DNA from 3 places in the Kitasatospora sp. NPDC057223 genome. Region 3 is predicted to be linked to each of the others. Evidence: predicted binding sites of a transcription regulator. Region 3 holds the regulator's gene; each other region holds the start of a gene.
What was found. Region 3 encodes HrcA, which represses chaperone genes, less so after heat shock. Its sites were predicted from a motif close to TTNGCACTCNGNNNNNCNGAGTGCNAA; they were not measured.
Positions count from the first base shown of each region.

Region 1 (3,994 bases), on a different contig from region 3:
TGACCCGTGAGCGGATCCGGCAGATCGAGAAGCACGCACTTGCCGAGCTGAAGAAGATCGCCGATCACGCCGGGTTCGAAGCCGCCTGAGACACGGCGGCCCCGTGGCCGGAGCGTACGGCCGGACGGGATGGACGGGCCAGGCAGGCAGGCGGGCCGGGAGCCCCGGTGTGGCGGGTGCCGCGCCGGGGCTGCGGCATGTCCGGCCTCCGGGGCTCGTAGGCTGGAAGCGGATCGGTTGGAGCGGCTGGAGGCGGGACGATGGGCGGACAGGAGCAGGGCGAGGCAGCGGCGGCCGGCGACGAGGTCGGGGCCGAAGCCGGAGGCGGGACGAAGGGCGGCGCCGAGGCCGCGGGCCGGGCGAAGCTGGTGTTCGGGGACCCGCTGGACCGGCAGTCCTCCGACGACACCGACGGCGGCTGGGGAGAGCGGCCGTCGGCGGGCGAGAGCGGCGGGCGGGGGCTGGACTGGTACCTGAGCCAGCGGCCGCCGCACCACGGCGGCTGAACCGGGTGCCCGGGGCGGGGCGCAGGACCGCCCGGCCCGGTCGCCGGGCCCGGGCCGGGACGAGGGACTGACGGGGCGAGGGATCGGGAGGGGCTGAGCCGTCGGCCGGGGGAAGGCCGGGGCTCAGCCCCTCGTCCGTGGGGGCCGTTGGTCGGGGTCAGGCCCGGCTGACGAGTGCGTCGCGGATCTCGGTGAGCAGGACGACCTCCTTGGCCTCCGCCTCGGCCTGGATCTCGGCGAGGCTCTTGCGCCTGGCGGCGAGCCGGTTCATGGGGACGATCAGGCAGAAGTAGACGACTGCGGCGGTGATCAGGAACTGCAGGACCGCGCTGAGCACCGACCCCCACAGGATGAAGATGCCCGACGTGACCTCGCCGGTCGCGCTCACGCTGCACGGCCCCTTGAGGCAGGAGCTGTAGGACGCGAGGTCCTTGGCGCCGAAGACGCCGACGATCGGGTTGATGACGCCCTTGACGAAGGCGTTGACGATGTTGGTGAACGCCGCACCGATGACGACGGCGACCGCGAGTTCGACGACATTTCCGCGAAGCAGGAATTCCTTGAAGCCCTTCATGGAGTGAGATTACGGGCGAATTGTCCGGTATCGGGCTGACGCGGTACCCGGGTGTGTCGGTCGGGCGTGCGAACGATGGCCGGGCGCGGGCGCGGGGGCTCAGGGGCTGTGCTCTGCGGCGCCCGGGGTGCAGCGTGGGGCGATGCCGGGCTCGTGGGCGGCGGAGGTCGCTGCGGGGGGCGGCGGGCCCGGGCGCAGCGGGCCGGCGGCGAGCGCCGTCACGGCCGCGAGCAGGCCGGTGGCCAGAACTCCGGGCCGGTGTCGTACCGCCTGCTGGAGCCGGTGCCGCCCGGTCCCTCCGCGCCGGATCGGCGGGAAGGCCGGTACGGTCCGCCGCGGCGGCACGGCGGGGGCGCAGGCCGGGACGGCACGGCGGGCGGACGCCCGGTGCCGGGGAGCTGCGGGGAGCAGGGGCTGGGGGCAGTTCGTCATGGTGGGGCAACGCCTCTGGTCGGGAACTGGAACGCGGACCCCCGGGCCGGGCCGGGGTTGCGTGCTCAGCCTGCGACAGTGCGGACGGTGGCGGAATACCCGCCGGTTCGCCTGTGGACAACTCGGGGATGTGGATAACTTCGGATCCCCGAAGCGTCCCCCACGGGCTGCCCAGGCAGGCCGGCCTGCGGACGCGCGAAGGGCCTGCGGATGCGCGAAGGGTCTGCTGCCACCGCGGTCGGCGGTGGCAGCAGACCCTTCGAAGTCTGCGTGTTCCCTGCTGGGCCCGGCCTCGGGCTCGTGCAGCGGGCTCGTGTTCCGGGCTCAGCCGGACGCGGCGCCGCCGGACGACTTGGCGGCCGCAGGTGCGGGGCTCGCGGAGGTCGTCGAGCTGCTGCCGGAGGTGGAGCCGCCCGACGTCGAGCCGCCGGAGCTGCCCGAGCCGCCGCCGGTGGAGCCGGAGGATCCGTTCGAGGAGGCGCCCACCGAGCTGCTGGAGGACGAACGGCTGTCGGTCCGGTAGAAGCCAGAGCCCTTGAAGACCACGCCCACGGCCGAGAAGACCTTGCGGAGCCGTCCCTGGCAGTCGGGGCACGTGGTCAGCGCGTCGTCCGTGAACTTCTGCACCGCCTCCAGGCCGTTGCCGCACTCGGTGCACTGGTACTGGTACGTGGGCACTTGACTTCCTCCTGCACTTCCCCCTGGCACTCTCGCCTGATGAGTGCTAACGACGGTCAATGATGCGGCATTCCGCCTGATCAGTCCAGCGCCGCAGGTGTGAGATACCCCCACCGGCGCCGCCGGACGACCGGTCTCAGCCCTTGGCAGCCCCGACGAGCTGGGCCGGAGCGGCGCTCTGCGCCACCGTCCGGCTCGGCCTGCCGGGTGTCCCCGGCGTGGCGGGGGCGACCAGCAGCCGGCGCAGGACGACCAGCGCCACCAGTCCGAGCCCGGCACCGGTCACCGGCACCAGGAACCCGGCCGACGGGCCGTGTCCGTCGATCAGCCGGCCGGCCACGGTGGAGCCGGCGGCGAGGCCGAGCCCGATCGCGCCGGTCAGCCAGGTGAAGGCCTCGGTCTTGGCACCGTCCGGGACGAGCGTCTCGACCAGGGTGTAGCCGGTGATCAGGGTCGGTGCGATGGCCAGTCCGCAGACGAGCCCGGCGAGGGCGAGCGCGGTCAGGCCGGGCATCGCCCACAGGGTCGAGCAGCCGAGGACGAGCAGCGCGTAGCTGCCGAGCATCCGCTGCCGGGCCGAGCGGCGCCAGGCGACCATGCCGTAGAGCACGCCGGCCAGCATCGAGCCGCCGGCGAAGACGCCGTAGACGGTGCCGCTGGCACCGGGCTGTCCGGCGGCCTCGGCGAAGGCGGTGACCGAGACCTGCATGGCGCCGAAGACGGTTCCCACACCCAGGAAGGCCGCGGCCAGCAGCCTGACACCGGGCGAGGCGAGCGCGGAGACCCGCCGGACGCCGGGCTCGTGCGGGTGGCGGGCCGGTGCGGTGCCGCGCTGGGCGGCGAAGGCGAGCCCGCCGACGACGGTCAGGGCGGCTTCGGCGACGAGTCCGGTGGCGGGGGAGAGTCCGGTGGCGACGGCGGTGGCGAGCACCGGGCCGATCACGAAGGTCAACTCGTCCGTCACGGACTCGAAGGCGAAGGCGGTGTTGAGCGTCCCGGGGGAGGAGTCCGCCAGTTTGGCGACCCAGCGGGCCCGGACCATCGCGCCGATCTGCGGCACGCTCGCGCCGGCCGGGGCGGCGGCCAGGAAGAGCGTCCAGACCGGAGCGTGGCCGAGGGCGAGCGCGATCAGCGCGCCGACGGAGGCGGCGTGGACGAGGACGCTGGGCACCAGGACGGCGGCCTGGCCGTAGCGGTCGGCGAGCCGGCCGGTCTGCGGGCCGACGAAGGCCTGCGCGACGGCCGAGACGGCCGCGACGGCGCCTGCGGTGCCGTACGAGCCGTAGGTGTCGCGGACGAGCAGCACGATGCCGAGGCTCAGCATGGCGAAGGGCAGGCGGGCGGCGAAGGCGGGCAGCAGGAACCTCCGCGCACCGGGGGTGCGCAGCAGTGTTCCGTAGCCGACCCGTGCCGCTGGGCGGGGCCTGGTCGGGGCGGGGGTGTCGTCGACCGTTCGGCGGGCCGTCACGGTCATGCCTTCCTGCTGCCTGGTAGCGCGGCAGGGGTACGGGTGGCCCCGACGGCGCCGAGAGTCGTCCTCTCGCGCGTCGACCGGGGTTGTTACCGGGCCCGGCGGTGGATGCTGCGGGCCGCGGCCGCCGAGCGGTCGCGCCAACTCTGCTTCAGGCAGATGTTGCGGATGTGTCGTGTGTTCAGTGGTTCGTGAGGCGCTCGAACAGCAAGCGCTCTCCTGCATACTACAGGCTGCGACGCAAATCGTCCTACCAATGCAAGGCGAGCGGTCGGTGCTGCTGCCGAACGCGCCTGTGCCGGGGCGCGACAGGGTGCCCGGCCGGGCGTGGTG
Region 1 is NZ_JBHUWW010000044.1:18,406-22,399, reverse strand. Features, by position in the region: gene ACFUK0_RS17815 (RNA polymerase sigma factor RpoD/SigA) at 1-89, shown strand, start outside; gene ACFUK0_RS17810 (hypothetical protein) at 261-506, shown strand; gene mscL (large conductance mechanosensitive channel protein MscL) at 664-1,080, opposite strand; gene ACFUK0_RS17800 (hypothetical protein) at 1,180-1,512, opposite strand; gene ACFUK0_RS17795 (FmdB family zinc ribbon protein) at 1,837-2,190, opposite strand; gene ACFUK0_RS17790 (MFS transporter) at 2,327-3,664, opposite strand.
Region 1: the regulator HrcA is predicted to act here: its motif matches at 2,214-2,240, upstream of ACFUK0_RS17795 (FmdB family zinc ribbon protein).

Region 2 (3,994 bases), on a different contig from region 3:
CATCGCCGACCTGGACCGCAACCACGCCGGCATCGCCGCCCGCGTGCTCGACGACACCGGCAAGCTGCGCCGCTTCGTCAACATCTACGTCAACGACGACGACGTGCGTTTCGCCGAGGGCCTGGCCACCGAGATCAAGGACGGCGCCAGCGTCTCGATCATCCCGGCGGTCGCGGGCGGCTGCTGATCCCCGCCACCGCCGCGCCCGCGGTACCACCGAGCCGCCTTCACGACCGGAATTCCGTTCTCCGGTCGTGAAGGCGGCTCGTGGCGTTCGGGTGGGAATTCGGAGCGCCCGGGCGGAGTAAAGTGTCCGACAGCTGACGACGGGGCCCCCTCTCCCCTTTCCGGCGTTCTTCCGCGCCTCCGGGCGCCCTGCGGCACCTGTGACCGTCCGTCCGCTGAGACCGGCGTGGGTCGCCGCCGTGAAACATGTCGGGCGGGTGTCAGAATTCCTGCCGCGATTCGTGCAATTCGTCCGGTATGCCCGGTACTGAATGCCGAATTTCTCCGCATTCCTGCCGCATTGCCCCTTGACGGCCTCCGTGAATTGCCGACGGTTGGGCCTGTTGCAGAGGGCTTCTATCCGGATACATTCAGCGGCGATCGACGCAGTCGCCCACTCGGGCGGCCACCTCCCGGTGGTCCTGAACGGGCAGCTGCGGCGCGCGCGGCTGTGCCCAGGGGGGGTTCCCCGGGCCGGCCTCGAACCAGACCCGGGACCGCGACCTGCGGGATCCGTGAAGGGCCAGCACAGCACTAGGGGAGTTCGGAATGGCTCAGGGCACCGTCAAGTGGTTCAACGCGGAGAAGGGCTACGGCTTCATCGCGGTCGACGGTGGTGCGGACGTGTTCGTCCACTACAGCGCGATCCAGATGGACGGCTACCGCACCCTCGAGGAGGGCCAGCGGGTCGAGTTCGAGATCTCCCAGGGACAGAAGGGCCCGCAGGCGGACATGGTCCGCGCGGCGGTCTGACCTTTCCGGACCCCGGAGCCTCGGCTCGGCCCACGAGCTGGTGATCCGCTTCGACCGACGGGCTCGTACGACACACGTCGTGCGGGCCCGTCGGCATGTCCCGGCGCGGCGGCGCGGCGCGGGGACGCGTACGAGGGGATCGCCGATTGGGCTTGCACTCGCCATGCCGGAGTGCTAATCATTGGCGTTAGCACTCACAGCTTGAGAGTGACAACGGACCGGGTCGGTGAGGCCCCCGGGAGCGGTAGGGGAAAGGACCCCCGCACACCAGGGCCGTCCGTCGCGGGCACCCTCCGGTCCGAGCATTCACCGCCGTCTCGGAGGACCACTTCACATGGCAAAGATCATCGCGTTTGACGAGGAAGCTCGCCGCGGCCTTGAGCGCGGGATGAACCAGCTTGCCGACGCTGTCAAGGTCACGCTCGGCCCCAAGGGTCGCAACGTCGTCCTTGAGAAGAAGTGGGGCGCCCCCACGATCACCAACGACGGTGTCTCCATCGCCAAGGAGATCGAGCTGGAGGACCCCTACGAGAAGATCGGCGCCGAGCTGGTCAAGGAGGTCGCCAAGAAGACGGACGACGTCGCGGGTGACGGCACCACCACCGCCACCGTGCTCGCCCAGGCCCTGGTCAAGGAAGGCCTGCGCAACGTCGCCGCCGGCGCGAACCCGATGGCCCTGAAGCGCGGCATCGAGAAGGCCGTCAAGGCCGTCTCCGACCAGCTGCTCGCCCAGGCCAAGGACGTGGAGACCAAGGAGCAGATCGCCTCCACCGCCTCCATCTCGGCCGCCGACACGCAGATCGGCGAGCTCATCGCCGAGGCGATGGACAAGGTCGGCAAGGAAGGCGTCATCACCGTCGAGGAGAGCAACACCTTCGGTCTGGAGCTTGAGCTCACCGAGGGCATGCGCTTCGACAAGGGCTACATCTCGGCCTACTTCGCCACCGACCTGGAGCGGATGGAGACCTCGTTCGAGGACCCCTACATCCTGATCGCCAACTCCAAGATCGGCTCGGTCAAGGACCTCCTCCCGCTGCTGGAGAAGGTCATGCAGAGCGGCAAGCCGCTGGTCATCATCGCCGAGGACGTCGAGGGCGAGGCCCTGTCGACCCTGGTCGTGAACAAGATCCGTGGCACCTTCAAGTCCGTCGCCGTCAAGGCCCCGGGCTTCGGTGACCGCCGCAAGGCCATGCTCGGCGACATCGCCATCCTCACCGGTGGCACCGTGATCTCCGAGGAGGTCGGCCTCAAGCTGGAGAACGCCGGCGTCGACCTGCTGGGCACCGCCCGCAAGGTGGTCATCACCAAGGACGAGACCACCATCGTCGACGGTGGCGGCGACAGCGACCAGGTCGCCGGCCGGGTCAACCAGATCCGCGCCGAGATCGAGAACAGCGACTCGGACTACGACCGCGAGAAGCTCCAGGAGCGCCTCGCCAAGCTGGCCGGCGGCGTCGCCGTCATCAAGGCCGGCGCGGCGACCGAGGTCGAGCTCAAGGAGCGCAAGCACCGCATCGAGGACGCCGTCCGCAACGCGAAGGCCGCCGTCGAGGAGGGCATCGTCGCCGGTGGTGGCGTCGCGCTGCTGCAGGCCTCGGTCGCGTTCGACAAGCTGGAGCTGGAGGGCGACGAGGCCACCGGTGCCAACATCGTCCGCGTGGCGCTGGAGGCCCCGATCAAGCAGATCGCGGTCAACGCCGGCCTCGAGGGCGGCGTCGTCGTCGAGAAGGTGCGCAACCTGCAGCCCGGTTGGGGCCTGAACGCCGCGACCAACGAGTACGTCGACCTCATCGCCGCGGGCATCATCGACCCGGCGAAGGTCACCCGCTCGGCGCTGCAGAACGCCGCCTCCATCGCGGCGCTGTTCCTCACCACCGAGGCCGTCATCGCCGACAAGCCGGAGAAGGCGGGCGCTGCCGCCGGCGGCGGCATGCCGGGTGGTGACATGGACTTCTGATCCCACCGGGGTCGGCAGGTTCCTGATCGCAAGGGCGGTTCCCTCCGGGGGGCCGCCCTTGCGGCGTTCCCGGGCACAGGCGTCCCGGGCACGGGCGTCCCGGGCGCTGGCGTCCCAGGCACAATGGACGGATGTCCAGCCCCGAAATCGAAGCCGCCCTGCACAACGCCCGCGCGCTGATCCTCGCCGACCTGTCCGCCCGCGACGTGGCGGACGCCACCGTGGTCTCGCTCGTCGAGGACGCCGTGACGCACCGCCGGTGGTGGCTGGAGCAGTGGCCGGACGGCACCGAGTACGTCCTCGGGCTGATCGCCCAGGACGTCCAGGACAAGCTGCTGGAGCAGTACGGCCGCTGGCCGCTCTGCCCGGCCTGCACGGCCGAGGACGACCCGCACGCGCTCGGCGTGGAGCCCGAGCTGGGCCCCGATCCGCACTGGGTGTGCGGCAAGGAGGCGGTCGTGGTGGCGCCGGTCGGCGGGCTCTCCTGAGAGCGGCCCCCGGCCGAGCGGCCGTCAGCCGCCCAGCCGGGTGAGCTCGTCCGCCAGGTTGGCCCGGGCCGCCGCGTCGAAGCGGGCCCGGCCCGGCTCCGTCCGGTAGAGCGCGGGCAGCGCGAGCAACTGGCGCAGGACGGCCGCCCGCCCGGCCCGGAAGTCCTCGTCCGGGACGAAGGCGTACTCCTCCCGGACGGCCGCCGCGTACGCCGCGTACGCCTCGGGAGCCCCGCCGAGGACGGCCAGGTCGGCGTCGCAGAGCACCTCGCCGTCCCGGTCGCCGGGCTCGGGGTCGTGCCCGGTGGTCAGCCGGACGAGGCGGGCCACCCGCTCCACCCGCTCCGCGGGCAGTCCGGCCTCGGTGAGCGCCCGGACGGCGAGCTGGGCGCTGCGCTCCTCGTTCTCCGAGCGGTCGGGCCGGTAGACGGCGTCGTGGAACCAGGCGGCCAGCCGGACGGCGTCCGGGTCCTCGGCGTGCCCGGCGAGGGCGTCCACGTGGTCCAGCACCGCCAGCAGGTGGCCGGTGGTGTGGTACCGGCGCTGCGGCTCGGCCCAGCGCTTCAGCAGG
Region 2 is NZ_JBHUWW010000134.1:16,155-20,148, forward strand. Features, by position in the region: gene ACFUK0_RS32975 (MoaD/ThiS family protein) at 1-187, shown strand, start outside; gene ACFUK0_RS32980 (cold-shock protein) at 775-978, shown strand; gene groL (chaperonin GroEL) at 1,313-2,935, shown strand; gene ACFUK0_RS32990 (hypothetical protein) at 3,067-3,423, shown strand; gene ACFUK0_RS32995 (HD domain-containing protein) at 3,448-3,994, opposite strand, start outside.
Region 2: the regulator HrcA is predicted to act here: its motif matches at 1,130-1,156, upstream of groL (chaperonin GroEL).

Region 3 (3,994 bases):
GACGGCGGCGAAGCAGACCGAGCCGAGCCCGGTGGGCCTGAAGCCGGCGGCGGCCTCCAGGGTGAGCGCGGCCGAGGGCACGCCGAACAGCTGGTCGAGGTCGGGCCGGACGGGCTTGCTGCGGCCGAGCAGGGCATCCAGGAATCCCACGGGTGTCTCTCCTCCGGAGGTGGGTCAGCGGCCGAGGTCGGTGGAGATCTTCGCGAGCTGCTCCAGCCGCTTCTCCAGCGACGGGTGGGTGGACAACAGCTGCGAGGCGGCCTCCCGGGCGCTCAGCGCGGGGGCGAAGTAGAACGCGTTGTAGGGCTGAGCCTGGCGCAGGTCCTTGGTGGGGATGGCGGCGATCTGGCCGGTCACCTTGGTCAGGGCGGAGGCCAGCGCGCTGGGGCGCCCGGTGAGCTGGGCGGCCGCCCGGTCGGCGGCCAGTTCGCGGTAGCGGGAGAGCAGCCGGGTGAGCAGGAAACTGATCGCGTAGACGACCATCGAGACCAGCGGGATGACGAGCATCGCGATGGCGGCGTTCTGGTCGTTGCTGTTGCGGTTGCCGCCCATCATCCCGCCGTACATGGCCATCCGGGTCATCGCTCCGGCGAGCACGCCGAGGAAACCGGCCACCGTCATCACGGCGACGTCCCGGTGGGCGACGTGCGACAGCTCGTGGGCGAGGACGCCCTCCAGCTCCTCGGGTTCCAGCCGCCGCAGCAGGCCGGTGGTGACGCAGACCACGGCCTTTTCCGGTTTGCGGCCGGTGGCGAAGGCGTTCGGCATGTCGTTGTCGGCGACCGCGACCCTGGGCTTGGGCATGTCGGCGAGCGCGCAGAGCCGGTCAATGGTGCCGTGCAGTTGGGGGTACTGCTCGGGGGTGACCTCGTGGGCGCCCATCGCCCGTTCGGTGATCCTGTCGCTGAACCAGAACTGGGCGACGAACAGGCCGCCCGAGATCAGCACGATGATCGGCCAGGCCCCGCGCAGCAGCACGATGAGCAGACCGGTGAAGCCCACGTACAGCAGGCCGATCACGAACATCGTGGCGACCATCCGGCCGGTGAGTCCACGGTCGGGTGCGAAGCGGGTGTGCTGGCCCGAGGCTGACATTGCTGCTCCTCCGATTAGCCGGTTGCCTTCGATGCTGCCACCTGGCCGGGCCGCGGGCATCACGCACCGGTGGCCGGGTGCGTGCAGGATCACCCCGGTCGTGCCGTTCCTGCCGTCTGTCCCGGGCCTTACACTGGCAGGTACGGTTCTGGCACTCGACTGTCCTGAGTGCCAAACGATCCGCCGCGAGAGATCCACATCGATCCACATCGAGTCATATCGGACAACGTGCGAAGACGGAGGTGCGTGCCCCATGGTCAGCGAGCGCAGGGCCGAGGACCGCAAGTCCGAGCCCCGCAAGTCCGACGGCCGGATCGACACCCGGCAGATCGACACCCGCCAGATCGAGGGCCGCCAGCTGGACGTGCGTCCGCTGGACGACCGCAAGCTGGCGGTGCTGCGGGCGATCGTCCAGGACTACGTGGGGACGGAGGAGCCGGTCGGCTCCAAGGCGCTGGTCGAGCGGCACAGCCTCGGGGTCTCCCCGGCGACCGTCCGCAACGACATGGCGGCCCTGGAGGAGGACGGCTACATCCAGCAGCCGCACACCAGTGCCGGCCGGATCCCGACCGACAAGGGCTACCGGCTGTTCGTCGACCGCCTCGCCGAGGTCAAGCCGATGACGGCGCCCGAGCGCCGTGCCATCCGGCACTTCCTGGACGGCGCGGTGGACCTCGACGACGTGGTCGCCCGTACGGTGCGGCTGCTCGCGCAGCTCACCCGGCAGGTCGCCGTCGTGCAGTACCCGTCGCTGTCGCGTTCGACCGTGCGGCACATCGAGCTGGTCGCGCTCGCGCCGACCAAGGTGATGCTCGTCCTGATCACCAACACCGGCCGGGTCGAGCAGCGGATGGTCGACTGCCCGGGCACGGTCGGCGAGACGGTGCTGGCGGAGCTCCGGGCCAAGGCCAACGCGCGGGCCTGCGGGCAGCGCCTGCCGGACGTCCCGGAGCTGCTGGAGGCCCTGCCGGCCGCCTTCGAGCCCGCCGACCGCCCGACCGTCACCACCGTGCTGGCCACGCTCTTCGAGGCGTTGGCCGAGCAGAACGAGGAGCGGATCATGCTGGCCGGCACGGCCAACCTGACCCGCTTCGGGCACGACTTCCCGCTCACCATCCAGCCGGTGCTGGAGGCTCTGGAGGAGCAGGTCGTCCTGCTCCGCCTGCTGGGCGAGACCGGCGACGCGTCGATGATGGTGCGGATCGGCCGGGAGAACGCGTACGAAGGGCTCAATTCCACCTCGGTGGTCTCGGTCGGTTACGGTTCGGGCGACGAGAGTGTGGCGAAGCTGGGCGTGATCGGTCCGACCCGGATGGACTATCCGGGCACAATGGGGGCGGTGCGAGCGGTGGCAAGGTACGTGGGCCAGATCCTGGCCGAGTCATAGAAACGACCACCGTCAGCCCTCTGACGGTGGCAACCCAGTCGCAGCACTTCTAGAGGCGGAACAAGCGGAGCATTTGGTGGCCACGGACTACTACGCGGTACTCGGCGTCCGACGGGATGCGGGGCAGGACGAGATCAAGAAGGCGTTCCGGCGCCTCGCCCGTGAACTGCACCCGGACGTCAACCCGGACCCGAAGACGCAGGAGCGGTTCAAGGAGATCAACGCCGCTTACGAGGTGCTCTCCGACCCGGCCAAGCGCCAGGTCTACGACCTCGGCGGCGACCCCCTCTCCCCGAACGGCGGCGCGGGCGGCTTCGGCGCGGGCGCGGCGGGCTTCGGCTTCTCCGACATCATGGACGCCTTCTTCGGCGCCGCCTCCGGCCAGCGCGGGCCCCGCTCGCGCACCCGGCGCGGCCAGGACGCCATGATCCGCCTGGAGATCACCCTGGAGGAGGCCGCTTTCGGCACCACCAAGGAGCTCCAGGTCGACACGGCCGTCACCTGCACGACCTGCTCCGGTGAGGGCGCGGCGCCCGGCACCTCGGCGCAGACCTGTGACATGTGCCGCGGCAAGGGCGAGGTGTCGCAGGTCACCCGGTCCTTCCTGGGCCAGGTCATGACCTCGCGCCCGTGCCCGCAGTGCCAGGGCTTCGGCACCGTCGTGCCGACCCCGTGCCCCGAGTGCGCCGGTGACGGGCGGGTGCGTGCCCGCCGTACGCTCACCGTCAAGATCCCGGCCGGTGTCGACAACGGCACCCGGATCCAGCTGGCCGGCGAGGGCGAGGTCGGCCCCGGCGGCGGCCCGGCCGGCGACCTGTACGTCGAGATCGCCGAGACCGCGCACCCGACCTTCCAGCGCCGGGGTGACGACCTGCACTGCACGGTCACCATCCCGATGACGGCGGCCTCGCTGGGCACCCAGGTGCCGCTGCAGACCCTGGACGGGCTGGAGGAGGTCGACATCCGGCCCGGCACGCAGTCCGGCCAGTCGATCCCGCTGCACGCCCGGGGCATCACCCACCTGCGCGGCGGCGGCCGTGGCGACCTGATAGTGCATGTCGAGGTGCAGACGCCCACCAAGCTCGACCCCGAGCAGGAGGACCTGCTGCGCCGCCTCGCGCTGCTGCGCGGCGAGGAGCGCCCCTCCGGGACGTTCGCGCCCGGCCAGCAGGGCCTGTTCTCCCGGCTGAAGGACGCCTTCAACGGCCGCTGAGCCGTCCGGAGTCCGTACCCAGGGGCGCGGGGCCCCCGCCGCACCGGCGGAGCCCCGCGCCCCTGGGGTCTGCCCGTTCCGTCCCGCACCACCGGAGGTTCCCGCCATGACCGCCCCCGTCTTCGTCGTCGGGACGTCGCAGCTGACCGGCCTGTCCGCAGGCGCTCCGGTCCGCCTCGACGGCCCGGAGGGCCGCCACGCCGCCGCCGTGAAGCGGCTGGAGCCCGGCGAGGCCGTCACCCTCACGGACGGGCTCGGCCTCGGCGTGGACGGCACCGTAGCGGCCGTGCACGGCAAGG
Region 3 is NZ_JBHUWW010000002.1:105,381-109,374, reverse strand. Features, by position in the region: gene ACFUK0_RS01830 (hypothetical protein) at 1-150, opposite strand, end outside; gene htpX (zinc metalloprotease HtpX) at 175-1,095, opposite strand; gene hrcA (heat-inducible transcriptional repressor HrcA) at 1,349-2,482, shown strand; gene dnaJ (molecular chaperone DnaJ) at 2,559-3,695, shown strand; gene ACFUK0_RS01810 (16S rRNA (uracil(1498)-N(3))-methyltransferase) at 3,802-3,994, shown strand, end outside.